2 regions of the Pandoraea apista genome follow, and region 1 is predicted to be linked to the other one. Evidence: predicted binding sites of a transcription regulator. Region 1 holds the regulator's gene; the other holds the start of a gene.
What was found. The regulator NrdR, encoded in region 1, represses ribonucleotide reductase genes. The targets are predictions, from matches to a motif close to CACNANATNTNGTG.
Positions count from the first base shown of each region.

Region 1 (6,664 bases):
CCACGGTGACTTTCCCGCCAGTCACCTGTGCATCGCCTTCCGCTTGCACGACTTCGAAATTGCCCACGATATCCTGAATTTCAATATCGTTCGCAGCGCTGACTAACAGCTCCGTTTTTTCGAAATTGCCTTCCTTCGAAACACGGATATTGCCACCGCGCAGTTCTCCATCGACCTTCTCAATGCGAGACTTGATCTTCGCGCCTGTTTCAGACGCGTACGTGCCCACCTCGAGCTTGTTCATGCCCAGATTCAACGTACCGGCATTCGTCAACTCGGTCACGCCCGTTACGTCCTGATTCAGCGCGACCGTACCTTCTGCCGCGATGCTCACCGTGCCGGCACCCAACGCATTGACGTGAGCAGCCGTGAGCATGCCCGCCTCAACGGCGATCATCGACACGTCGCTCTGGCCCGCGGTGAGTGTCAAATTACCAGTGCCAACCTTGGTCAATCTCACGCCTTCGTATTCAGCCAGCTCCTGTGCATCATCGCCATTCGCGAGTTGAGCGCGCATTTTCATGCTGGCATCCAAAGGTACTTCTTGACTATTGAGAATGCGTCCCTCGAACACGTCATCCTGATTCAAGGAGCCAAGCGTGGCGTGGGTGTCTTCGGCGAGCAGATCGCCGCGACCAGACAGTGAACCGATTGTGATTTCTCCGTCGAGATGCCTACGCCCTTCGGGTCCTTCGATATTTGAAACATCAAACACGCCCCCACTCATACGAATGCGTGCGTTATCCGCCGTGGTGTTGCCCTTTGCAATCACCGTTCCTCGATTCTCGAGTTGCAGTGATTCCAACGCCGTATCGCTAAACATCACGACAGCACCTTGTGCATTCAAGATCGTTGCCTTGCCAGCGCTTGAGTTCACAATCTCCAGAACGTTCGCGTTATCGATACTCAGATTCTCCAGATTGGTGTCGTGGATCGTCACGTGGCCGTCGCCGTCGTTCGAGATGCGAGCGTTTCCGCCAGCAGCCCCAAAAAACTCGGTAGTGCCCAGATTCGTCAAGTGCATTTTCTCGAGCTGCGTATCGCTCGCAGTGAACTCACCCTCGGCGCCATTAATTACGCTACTGGTACCCATCGTCGAGCTGTCAACTACGAGCCTGCCAGCGTTCTGGATCGACGCACTGCCGGCGTGTGCGTCGTCGAAATGCACCGTTCCATCATTCACCATGATGGTGCTGGCGCCGGCACTGGAGCCCTCCTCGAATCGCAGTTGAGCGCCCGTGGCGATTGCGATCGCAGCATTTTGAGCGCTTGTGCCTGCAAGAAACCGAATCACCCCCGGCTCTTCATCGATTTTCCCGCCCGTCCCGAAAGCGCCAGCGACGACTTCCTCCGCGCTCGCACCGCTTCCGGCGATCAGAACTACGTGCCGTGCAGCAGGATCGATCCCTTTGCCCCCCTTTTCAAAATTGAGCGATCCGCTGTTCCCAACGGCCACGGCCAGTTCGCCGGCGCCTTCAAGCCCCTGATTAACGTTCAGATACCCTTCAATAACGCCCACCAGGTGAGTCACATCTTTCGCCACTCGAATCGTGCCTACGTCGCGTTCGTGACCATTCGCCCCATCGATCGCATCCGATACGGCACCTGAGCGCTTCGTGATATCGAGTACGGTTTCCTTGCCGATCTGGCTCGCCCCGTCGGGGTAGCCCTCGTCGAAATGCGCGTTAAATAGATTGTTGTTACCCCACGTCAGTGCGGCAGCGCTGCCGTTTTGCGAAGACGCCACCAACTCCTTGGTATTGGCCATAAGCTTGAAAGTCGCTTCGTCCGCATTATTGAGTGCATCGAAACGTGCATTCAGCGCAGTCTTCTTCGCGCCGACACTCAGCGCCTCATCGGCGCTCTTAAGAGCTTCGGCATTATTTTTCAGGAACACATCGAACTGCCCGCGCGCTCTTTCAAACTCGTCCGAACCGGCGTCCATGACCTTCTGGATTTCCCGTTTGACATTTTCCATATCCGCCACCCGCAAATCGAGCAACCACCCTTCAATTTCCCGACCTCCCCCTTTCAAATCGGCAATTAATTTATCAGCCACCTCAGACAAATTCGCCATTTCTTTCTTGTAATCAATTTCACTGGCAATATCTTTAGTTTTCGAGTAAATATTCAAACGAACCGTTTTCAACGAACTCTGACTATTAGCCTTTTCAAGCTTCTCCTGATACTCATCCGTCAGCCTTTGCAGTCGGTCGCTCATTCTCTTCGCGACATTACTTTTTTCCTCGCTCCACGCCGCCGCCTCACTCTCAATGACGTTCTCCGCTTGCGCAGGCATGCTCATCGCCGCGAGCATCGTCGCGACCGCCAGACAGATCTTGGATTGACGAAGCGTTTGCGACGTCTGAAATTTGCTTTTCATTCGATAACCTCAATAGAATTCTTCACGACGGCAAATCACCTAATCGCGACAACAACAGCGGTGCCTCACCGCGAAGTGGCGAATTCTAAATAGATGTCATCGAAAATAATTAGATCTGATGGCTTTTTGGTAAATACCCCAAAAAACCCGGACATCTAAAATTGCGAATAATCCTATTATTTTTAATTAAATTTCAGATGAAACATCCCAAATCAACCACTCAATCAACACCAACATCCCAAAATAAACGCGCAATTAGGTACGCACGCAACGTTGCAGAGCCGCAATGAAGTGATTTCCCATTGGCGTTTTTGGCGCTGCGAGGCGTCACATTTTCGTCATCGCGCAGGCGTGTCACCTCAAACCGCGCGGGCATAAAAAAACCCGTCGCGCCCTTTCGGGCACGACGGGTTTTCCGTCATTCATTGCGTCGGAGGTGGCCTCACGGCCTCCATTGACGCTCACACGCGCTGTTGTCGCCTCCCCCTAGCGATTCAACCCACCGGCTTACGCTTAGGCTTGATATCGGTGCTGTCGATCTCCTCGAGCACATCGCGGAACTCGGCGATATCTTCGAAGCTTCGATACACCGACGCAAAGCGAATATAGGCGATCTTGTCCAACCGCTTCAACTCGCGCATCACAAGCTCGCCAATACGCTGGCTCATCACTTCACGCTCCGCACCGGCCAGCAGCTTGTACTCGATGCGCGCAATTGCAGCATCCATCGCTTCGGCGCTCACCGGGCGCTTGCGAATCGCCAGTTGCATACTGGCGCGCACTTTCGCGCGGTCGTACTCGGCGCGGCTGCCATCTTTCTTGACGACCGCCGGCATCGCCAGCTCGACGCGTTCGTAGGTGGTGAAACGCTTGTCGCACGACGGGCATTTCCGGCGCCGCCGGATGGCAGCGCCGTCTTCCGCTTCACGCGAGTCGATGACCTGCGTGTCGTCGTGCCGGCAGAACGGGCAGCGCATGTGTGCGGGGCTCTCGGCTTAGCCGTAGACCGGGAAACGCTTGGTCAACTCAGCCACTTGTGCACGCACACGGGCCAGGTTTTCAGCGTCTTCCGGGTTGTCGAGCACGTCGGCGATCAAGTTACCGACGAGTTCCGCTTCGGCTTCCTTGAAACCGCGCGTGGTCATGGCCGGCGAGCCCAGGCGCACACCGCTCGTCACGAACGGCTTCTCCGGGTCGTTCGGAATCGCGTTCTTGTTGACGGTGATATGCGCCTCGCCCAGCGCGGCTTCCGCTGCCTTGCCAGTGATGTTCTTGGCACGCAAGTCGACCAGCATGACGTGCGATTCGGTGCGGCCCGACACGATACGCAGGCCGCGCTTGACCAGCGTTTCGGCCATCACGCGAGCGTTCTTTGCAACTTGTTCCTGATAGGCCTTGAATTCCGGCGAGGCAGCTTCCTTGAACGCGACAGCCTTACCGGCAATCACGTGCATGAGCGGACCACCCTGAATGCCCGGGAAGATCGCCGAGTTGATCGGCTTCTCGAACTCGGCCTTCATCAGGATCACGCCACCGCGCGGGCCGCGCAGGCTCTTGTGCGTGGTCGTGGTCACGAAGTCGGCGTGGGGCACCGGGTTCGGGTACACGCCAGCGGCGATCAGACCGGCGTAGTGCGCCATGTCGACCATGAAGTACGCACCAACCGACTTGGCGATCTTCGACATGCGCTCGAAGTCGATCTTCAGGGCGAAGGCCGATGCGCCCGCCACGATCATCTTCGGCTTGTGTTGCTGCGCGAGCTTCTCGGCAGCGTCGTAATCGATGTCTTCTTGCTCGTTCAGGCCGTAGCTCACCACGTTGAACCACTTGCCCGACATGTTGACCGGCGAACCGTGCGTGAGGTGACCGCCGTGCGCGAGGCTCATGCCCATGATCGTGTCGCCCGGCTTGAGCATGGCGAAATACACACCCTGGTTGGCCTGCGAGCCCGAGTTCGGCTGCACGTTCGCGGCTTCCGCACCGAACAGCGCCTTCACACGATCGATGGCCAGTTGCTCAACGATATCGACGTACTCGCAACCACCGTAATAGCGCTTGCCCGGATACCCTTCCGCATACTTGTTGGTCAGTTGCGAGCCCTGCGCTTCCATCACGGCCGGGCTGGTGTAATTTTCCGAAGCAATCAGCTCGATGTGATCTTCCTGACGCTGATTTTCTTTCTGAATCGCGGCCCAGACGTCGGGATCGACGGCGGCAACGGTAGATTTCGATTTGTCGAACATGGCGGTTCCGTTGAATTGAACAGGTTTTCCGGGAGGGGATGCTGCGGCGCGCCTTCCTTTGTGCTTCGGAAGACGATAGACAGGGCAGCACCAACCATCACGGCTGCCCAGGCGAACGGCAAATAAGACCCCGGCGCTTCCCGGTGGGTTGATCCACCTCGGGCGCACAAGGCTGTGCACCCTAATCGCCAGTCACGCGGGGTTTGTGGCGTCGATAGTTTATGCGAGCTTTTGATGTTAGGCAACCGGCCCGGCCAACCGCACGACCACCTTGCCGAATGCCCCCCGGCGCAGGTGCGCCAGCGCCTTGTCGACGTCGGCGAAATCGTAGACAGCGTCGACCACCGGCGCGATGCCGTGGCGGTCGATCGCTGCCACCAGGGCTTCCAGCCCGTCCCGGTGCCCCACCCCAATGCCCTGAATGTGGGCACGTTTGAGCAACACTGGGTATACCGGCAGTTGCAGCGTGTCCCCGCCCAGCATGCCGATAACCGAGACCTTGCCGCCCGGGGCGAGCGCCGTCATCGTCTCCCGCATATCGCCCCCCGCCAGTTCCAGCACCTGCTCGACACCCCGGCCCTGCGTCAGTTCGAGCACCTCTTGTGCCCAGCCCTCACGCCGCCGCACGCCATGGGTAACGCCCAACGCCGCCACCCGGGCAAGTTTCGCTTCGCTCCCGCTCGTGACAATGACTTTCGCGCCATGAGCCAGCGCGAGTTGTGCGCCGAACAGCGCTACGCCCCCCGTCCCGATCAACAACACCGTCTCGCCGGCCGCCAGCTTGCGGCCGGTACCGAACAGCGCAAACCATGCCGTGAGTCCTGCGCAAGTCAGCGTTGAGGCAGCCACATCGTCGAGCGTCTCGGGCGCATGCACCAGCGACGCCTCGTGGAATACGGCGTATTCGCGCAACACCCCCTGCAAGGTTCCGCCGAAGATTTCCAAGCCCTCCGGCGCCCGCTCGCCGCCGATCCACCGGTCCCAGAACGTATTGACGACACGCTCGCCCACGACAACGCGGGTCACGCCCGCGCCAACGGCCACAACCTCGCCTGCCATATCCGACCCCGGCACGAACGGAAACGTCACCGGCAACCCCATGCCCGTATCGATCATCAACGCGTCGCGGTAATTGAGCGATACCGCGCCCACTTTCACCAGCACCTCGCCCGGGCCCGGCTGCGGAATGTCTACACCCACTCGCTCAAGGGCCGCTTCACCCAGCGTCGCCATTTGCCATTGCTGCATCGTTGTCATTGCCAAGTCCTTTTGCCGATTTGAAATGCCCGGTACACCGGGTAGACATCGTCAGCTTATTGGAGAATACTCAGCGGCAGTGTTGGCACTTTTTCCACAAATTGGCGACTTATGGGAACCAATGAGATCTATACGCCAGACCGGCTATCAGGCATTTCCGCCTTCGTGGCCGCCGCCGATGCCGGTAGTTTTTCGGGCGCCGCACAACGGCTGCACCTGACACGCTCGGCCGTCGCCAAACGGGTGGGCCGGCTGGAAGCGCGGCTGGGCGTGCGCCTGTTTCATCGCACCACACGCAACCAGCATCTGACCGACGAGGGGCAGACCTTCTATCAACGCTGCACGAAGGTGCTGGCGGAGCTGTCGGAAGCCGAAAATGAACTGAGCGCCGGCTCGCAAACGCCGATGGGCAAGCTCCGGGTGACCATGCCGGTACAGATCGGCCGGCAGTGCATCGCCCCCGTCTTGCTGGGGCTGGCCCGCACCCACCCGCAGTTACGGTTGGAAATGGCGTTCAGCGACCGGCGAGTCGACCTGATCGAAGAAGGCTATGACCTCGCCGTGCGCAGTGGTCATCTCGACGACACGCCCGGGCTCAAGGCCCGTTCGCTGGGCGAACAAACGATGGTGCTATGCGCCTCGCCCGCGTATCTCGCCGAGCGCGGTACGCCACAGACCCCGGCTGACCTCGCCGCACACGAACGGTTGATGTACGGACGCAACGGCAGTCTCTATGAATGGACCGCGTTGTCGATGGTGCACGAAGCGCGCCGGGCACCGC
Region 1 is NZ_CP013481.2:1,748,963-1,755,626, reverse strand. Features, by position in the region: gene AT395_RS08160 (autotransporter family protein) at 1-1,978, opposite strand, end outside; gene nrdR (transcriptional regulator NrdR) at 2,878-3,360, opposite strand; gene glyA (serine hydroxymethyltransferase) at 3,379-4,626, opposite strand; ZMP/ZTP riboswitch at 4,725-4,832, opposite strand; gene AT395_RS08145 (zinc-dependent alcohol dehydrogenase family protein) at 4,864-5,874, opposite strand; gene AT395_RS08140 (LysR family transcriptional regulator) at 5,995-6,664, shown strand, end outside.

Region 2 (6,664 bases), 1.0 Mb from region 1:
CTCGCCTTCGTCCAGCCCCAGGCTCTCGACGATGTATTGATAAGCGTGCGTATGGATCGCCTCTTCGAACGCCTGACGCAGCAGGAACTGGCGGCACTCCGGTGCAGTGATGTGGCGGTAGGTGCCCAGCACGATGTTGTTCGCGGCGAGCGAGTCGGCCGTCACGAAGAAGCCGAGGTTGCGCTTGATGATGCGGCGCTCGTCTTCGGTCAGACCGTTCGGATCTTTCCACAGCGCGATGTCGCGCGACATGTTGATTTCCTGCGGCATCCAGTGGTTCGCGCAACCGGCCAGATATTTTTCCCAGGCCCACTTGTACTTGAAGGGCACCAGTTGGTTCACGTCCGTCGTGCCGTTGATCACGCGCTTGTCGGACGCGCTCACACGGCGCGTCGACTGCGAAGCGATCACACTCGGGGTATCCCCTTGGGTGCCGAGAATGTTCGACGCAGGGGCCGGAGCAGCGGAGGGGGCGGCCGATTTGGCGGCGGTAGTGTCTTCTTCCCAGTTAAGCATAGGGTCTCAGTCCGTTCAGGTTGATGCGATGCACACAAACGCGCACATCGCCGAAGTGACAGATCAGCCGTTCGCGAGCGAAGGCCGACAAAAAACTTGCGATCCGGCAGCCGGCGACTTGTCGCCGACAGTACGAAGTCCGCCGGAAAAGCTGCCGTGTTTCGGGGGTAATGCAGATGCGCAATTGCGCAGTTTTGAACAACAACGCCGACGCGAGAGCGGTAACAACATCATGACCTCCCGACGTCGAATTGAATGACTCCAATTTAGCACAATTACGTCACTCATTCCAGCACACCACACTAGATATAGTGTCGCACCGCACGATGACCACTATACCTAGTGTTTGGCGGTTTCCCCCAGGGCACTGGCGTCCGGCCTCGCGGGACCGGCATCTTGCCACGAAACGGCGTCGCACGACAGTCATTGCGACGTGTCGCGACGGCGCTGCGCCACATTGGCGTATCCTGTGGCGACGAGCGTCATTGCGCAGCGGACCGGAGCGGCAGATTCCGGCGCGCGCCACGTCCAGACGCCGATGAAGGAGATACCGACGATGACATCCGCAGGCGCGCACAGCGCACAGGCTCAGGCAGGTTCGCCGGGCCCAACGCCGGACAGACTCACTCCCGGCAAACCGATCCGCCTCACGAAAGGCTCGCTCATGGCCGAAGTCCAGCCCGGTTGTGGCGGCAGGCTCTCGCGGCTCGCCCGCCGCGACACGCGCGGCGACCTCTTCGACTACCTCGTACCGCTGGGCAATGAGCCGTTCCCGTCGGACGAATGGCCGAAGGCCGGTGCGTTTCCGATGCTGCCGTATACCAATATGCTGCGCGACGACACGTTGCACTGGCGTGAGCGCACGATTGCCGTTCGCGAGGCGCCGGTGGCGTCGAGTTCGCTGCATGGCTGGGGGCTGCGCCGCGAGTGGGAGGTCGTCGACGAGAGCCAGCATTGCTGCGTGCTCCAACTCGACTGCCCCGCTCAGCCCGAGTGGCCCTGGCACTATCAGGCATACCTCTCGGTGTCGCTCGACGAGCAGGGCGTGGACATGCAGTTGTCGATCACGAATCTGTCTGCGGAGGACATGCCGACCGGCCTCGGGCTGCACCCGTACTTCCGCTGGCCCGCAGGCGCGCGTCTGACGTTCGAATCGGAAGCGATCTGGCGTTCGCCCTCCGAAGACATTCGCTGGCCGAGCGAGCAGCGTGTGCACGTCGGCCCAATGGAAGTCGTGTCCGTCGGCGGCGGACTCGATACCGGGGGACGGTCGACCTGGTTCGCCGAGGTACCCTCCGAGTCGGGGACCTTTAATGCGCGCATCGACTATGCCGGCGGCTTGCGCTCGGCCACTGTGCGCACCGCCGATGCCACCTGGCTGGTACTGCACTCCCCCGCCGGGCGCCCTTACCTGTGCCTCGAACCCTCGACACACCGGGTCGGCGAGTTCGACAACAATCATGTCGTGGTGGCCCACGGCCAGACGCTCGACTTGTCCATGCGTATCGATCTGGCCTGATCGCCGGACGAAGGCCCAAGAAAAAACCCCGTCGCCCTTGCGGGCCGACGGGGTTTTTTCCAGGTACCGAGGCCCCTTCTCAGGCACCTCGGCACACTCGGCTTACTGGCAAGCCTCGCACTCTTCGAAGCCGGGGTCGCCCGGACGCATCGTGCAGACCGCGCCTTCGGCTTCCGGCATCGGCTGTGCCAGCGGCGAGGTCGGCTCGGCGGAGAGGCCACCCGACAAACCGCCCGAACTCGGCACGGCGTTCAGCGCGCCACGGCTCACCGTCGACTTCTCGACGTGCGTTGCGGCCATCGTACGCAGGTAATACGTGGTCTTCAGCCCACGCGTCCATGCCAGCTTGTATGTCTCATCGAGCTTCTTGCCCGATGCGCCTGCCATATAGATGTTGAGCGACTGCGCCTGATCGATCCACTTCTGACGACGCGATGCCGCCTCGACCAACCACTTCGGCTCGACTTCAAACGCCGTGGCGTAGATCTCGCGCAGGTCGGCCGGCACGCGATCGATGCGGGCGAGCGAACCGTCGAAGTACTTCAGGTCGGCGACCATCACTTCGTCCCACAGGCCACGGGCCTTCAGGTCACGCACCAGATACTCGTTGACCACAGTGAACTCGCCCGACAGGTTCGACTTCACGTAAAGGTTCTGGAACGTCGGCTCGATACAGGCCGAGACGCCGATGATGTTCGAGATCGTGGCCGTCGGGGCAATGGCCACGCAGTTCGAGTTGCGCATGCCGTGATCGGCGATGTGTTTGCGCAGGCTGTCCCAATCGAGCGTGCTCGACAGGTCGACGTCGACATAACCGCCACGCTCCTCGGCCAGCAGCTTGAGCGAATCTTGCGGCAGGATGCCACGATCCCACAGCGAACCCTTGTACGACGAATACTGACCGCGTTCCTTAGCCAGCTCGGTCGATGCCCAGTAAGCGTAGTAGCAAACGGCTTCCATCGAACGGTCGGCAAATTCGACCGCGTCGTTCGACGCGTAGGGCGTGCGCAGCAGGTGCAGGCAGTCCTGGAAGCCCATGATGCCCATGCCCACCGGACGGTGATGCAGGTTCGAATTGCGCGCCTTCGCCACCGCGTAGTAATTGATGTCGATGACGTTATCGAGCATGCGCATTGCCACACGAATGGTGCGTTGCAGCTTTTCGTGATCCAGTTCGTAGCCGTTGGCCGTCTGCTTCAGGTGAGCCACGAGGTTCACCGAGCCGAGGTTACACACGGCGATTTCGGTCTCGCTCGTGTTGAGCGTGATTTCCGTGCACAGGTTCGACGAGTGCACCACGCCCACGTGTTGCTGCGGCGAGCGGATGTTGCACGGGTCCTTGAACGTGATCCACGGGTGGCCGGTTTCGAACAGCATGCCCAACATCTTGCGCCAGAGCGCCTGCGCCGGCACCTTCTTGAACAGCTTGATCTCGCCGCGCGCGGCCTTGTCTTCGTAAGCCGTGTAAGCCTGTTCGAAAGCCTTGCCGTACTTGTCGTGCAGATCCGGGCAGGTCGACGGCGAGAACAGCGTCCACTCGGCACCTTCCATCACGCGCTTCATGAACAGGTCGGGAATCCAGTTCGCCGTGTTCATGTCGTGCGTACGACGGCGATCGTCGCCCGTGTTCTTGCGCAGTTCCAGGAATTCTTCGATGTCCAGGTGCCACGTTTCCAGGTACGCGCAGACTGCGCCCTTGCGCTTGCCGCCCTGATTCACGGCCACGGCCGTGTCGTTGACCACCTTCAGAAACGGCACCACACCCTGGCTCTTGCCGTTCGTGCCCTTGATGTGCGAGCCGAGCGCGCGAACCTGCGTCCAGTCGTTGCCCAGACCGCCGGCGAACTTCGAGAGCAGTGCGTTTTCCTTGAGCGCCTCGTAGATCCCTTCCAGATCGTCCGAGACGGTCGTCAGGTAGCACGAGGAAAGCTGCGAGCGACGCGTGCCCGAGTTGAACAGCGTCGGCGTCGAGCTCATGAAGTCGAAGCTCGACAGGATCTGGTAGAACTCGATCGCACGCGCTTCGCGCTCGACTTCGTTCAGCGCCAGGCCCATGGCAACCCGCATGTAGAACGCCTGCGGCATTTCGATGCGATGGCCGTCGATGTGCAGGAAGTAGCGGTCGTACAGCGTTTGCAGGCCGAGGTAGTTGAATTGCAGGTCGCGCGATGCGTCGAGCGCGGCACCCAGCTTGGCCAGATCGAACGAGAGCAGTTGCTCGTCGAGCAGTTCGGCTTCGACACCCTGTTTGATGAAACGCGGGAAGTACTCGACGTAGCGAGCCGCCATTTCGCCCTGCGGCACTTCCTCGCCGAGGATTTCGCGGCGGATCGTGTGCATCAGAATACGGGCCGTGACCAGGCTGTACGCCGGTTCCTTCTCGATGAGGGTACGCGAGGCGAGGATCGCCGAATCGTAGACCTGCGACAGCGGCACGCCGTCGTACAGATTCTTGATGGTCTCGGTCAGGATCGGTTCGGCGTCGACTTCATCGCCAAGGTTTTCGCACGCGGCTTGCACCACGCCGCGCAACACGCTCATGTCGAGCGCACGCGTCACCCCGTTGTCGGTCACGCGCAGCACCGGCGCGTCGGGCGTTGCGGCTTCCTGCGTGGTCTCGATCGCGTGAGCGCGCTCTTGCGAACGCTTCTCGCGATACAGCACGTAGGCACGGGCCACATTGTGTTCGCCTGCGCGCATGAGCGCGAGTTCGACCTGATCCTGAATGTCTTCGATATGGAACGTACCGCCGTTCGGGCGGCTGCGCACCAATGCGCGCACAACGTTCTCCGTCAATTGCTCCACGAGTTCGCGTACGCGCGCCGAAGCCGCACCTTGACCGCCGTTCACGGCCAGGAACGCCTTGGTCACGGCGATCGCGATCTTCGACGGCTCGAAACCCACCACCGCGCCGTTGCGTCGAATCACTTTGAAGTCGGCGTTGGTGGCCGGCTCGAATGCGCCCGTCGTCTGGGGCGCCGACGCACCCGTGCCACTGCCGGCATTCGCGGCGGGCGTCGGGTTCGGGCGGGTGAGGTTTTCGTTAGTCTGCATGTAAAAACTCCCGTTCCAATGAGATGGTGCTGTTAGCGCGTCTCTACCAGTTTTACAGCCGGTAAATATGCGCCCTGGGGGCGCCGATGGAGCGAAGTGCTGAACACCGCACGACCGACGGACGGCCAAGGGTTCGAGGTGTCCGCTGCACGGCTTTGCTGCTGTGCCGCCCCACAAAACGCCGCAGGACAAACACGGTATTGATGGTGATTGCATTCTGTGCCGAACCTGACATCAACCACTAGATGTAGTGGTCGGCACCGGAATTTGCACTAAGTATAGTGGAGATGACGCACTCCGCAAACCCAAAAATTTTGCTCGCCGGGGAGGCCCGTGGCATCGCCGTGTCAAGCAAAACCTGTCCCCGGATGGGGATTAAGCGGTTCGCTGAAACGGCAGCGCCTCGGGGCTCAGACCCGCCATCCGGCGCAATCGCTGCCACTCGAAATGCGGGCCCGGATCCGTCTTCCGGCCCGGTGCTATATCGGCATGTCCGGCCACGGCTTGAATCGGATAACGCTCAAGCAACGCGCGCGTAAGCGCCGCCAACGTTGCGTACTGCGCGGCCGTGAACGGCACGTCGTCGGTCCCTTCAAGCTCAACGCCGATGGAAAAATCATTGCAGCGTGTACGACCCTCGAACGACGACGCGCCCGCATGCCACGCCCGCGCATCGCACGACACGAACTGCTGCAATGCACCATCGCGCCGCACCAGAAAGTGCGACGAGACGTGCACGCCGCGAATCTCATCGAAGAACGGATGCGCGTCGTGGTCGAGTCGATTCTGAAAGAACGCCGCGATCTCGTCGCCGCCGAACTGCCCGGGCGGCAACGAGATGTTGTGCACCACGAGCAGGTCCGTCGGCATGCCATCGGGCCGCATGTCGAAATTGGGCGATGGCAGACGCTCGGCTTCGCGCACCCATCCGTCGGCGTCGAGCGTAAGCGGCAGGCGTTGGTCCGGTGCGTTCATGCGCGACCTCGCAGCATCGGACACGCGCAGGTCTCGACGCGACCGGACGATCGGAGCGCAACAATAGGGGACGCAGATGACTGGAGCATGACGGGCACAGTGAACTCCCGTGGAGCGAGGGGCGCCATTGTAGCCCACTTGGCGCAACGACGCCGAAGGCGCGCCCGGTGTGCCGAACGCAGGCAGCGAGTGCAAATATCATACGCCGCCGGGCACCTGTCGGCCACCGCACAATAAGGAAATGGAATGCTCAAAGAAGAAGCCTCCCGCCGAACTTGGCCGAGAGGCTTCCGTGGGCGTGACCACGCCCTGGGATGGCGTCGTACTCGTGCCATACGGCACGCGCACCACCCCGCGCCGCTCACAGGTGCGACGCTATTGGCCGTTGCCGGCCGGTAAGACACTTCTCCTGCGCCAACCCGTTTTTCGCTTTCGATACGATTCCCTCGCAGGTTGCCATCGATTACGGAAACGCCGGAATTGCGGCTTCTATCCCTTCCATATGCGCTTCGGGGTGATGCTCCTTGAGCATCTCGCGAATCTCATCCACCCGCGAGTCGCGCACGTCCACCATCAGCAGGATCATGCCGCGCTCGAGTG
Region 2 is NZ_CP013481.2:726,309-732,972, reverse strand. Features, by position in the region: gene AT395_RS03385 (ribonucleotide-diphosphate reductase subunit beta) at 1-516, opposite strand, end outside; gene AT395_RS03380 (aldose epimerase family protein) at 1,073-2,035, shown strand; gene AT395_RS03375 (ribonucleoside-diphosphate reductase subunit alpha) at 2,138-5,089, opposite strand; gene ampD (1,6-anhydro-N-acetylmuramyl-L-alanine amidase AmpD) at 5,465-6,064, opposite strand; gene AT395_RS03365 (DUF1269 domain-containing protein) at 6,528-6,664, opposite strand, start outside.
Region 2: AT395_RS03375 (ribonucleoside-diphosphate reductase subunit alpha) is a predicted target of NrdR. The motif match lies at 5,329-5,342, and genes of this name have one in related genera.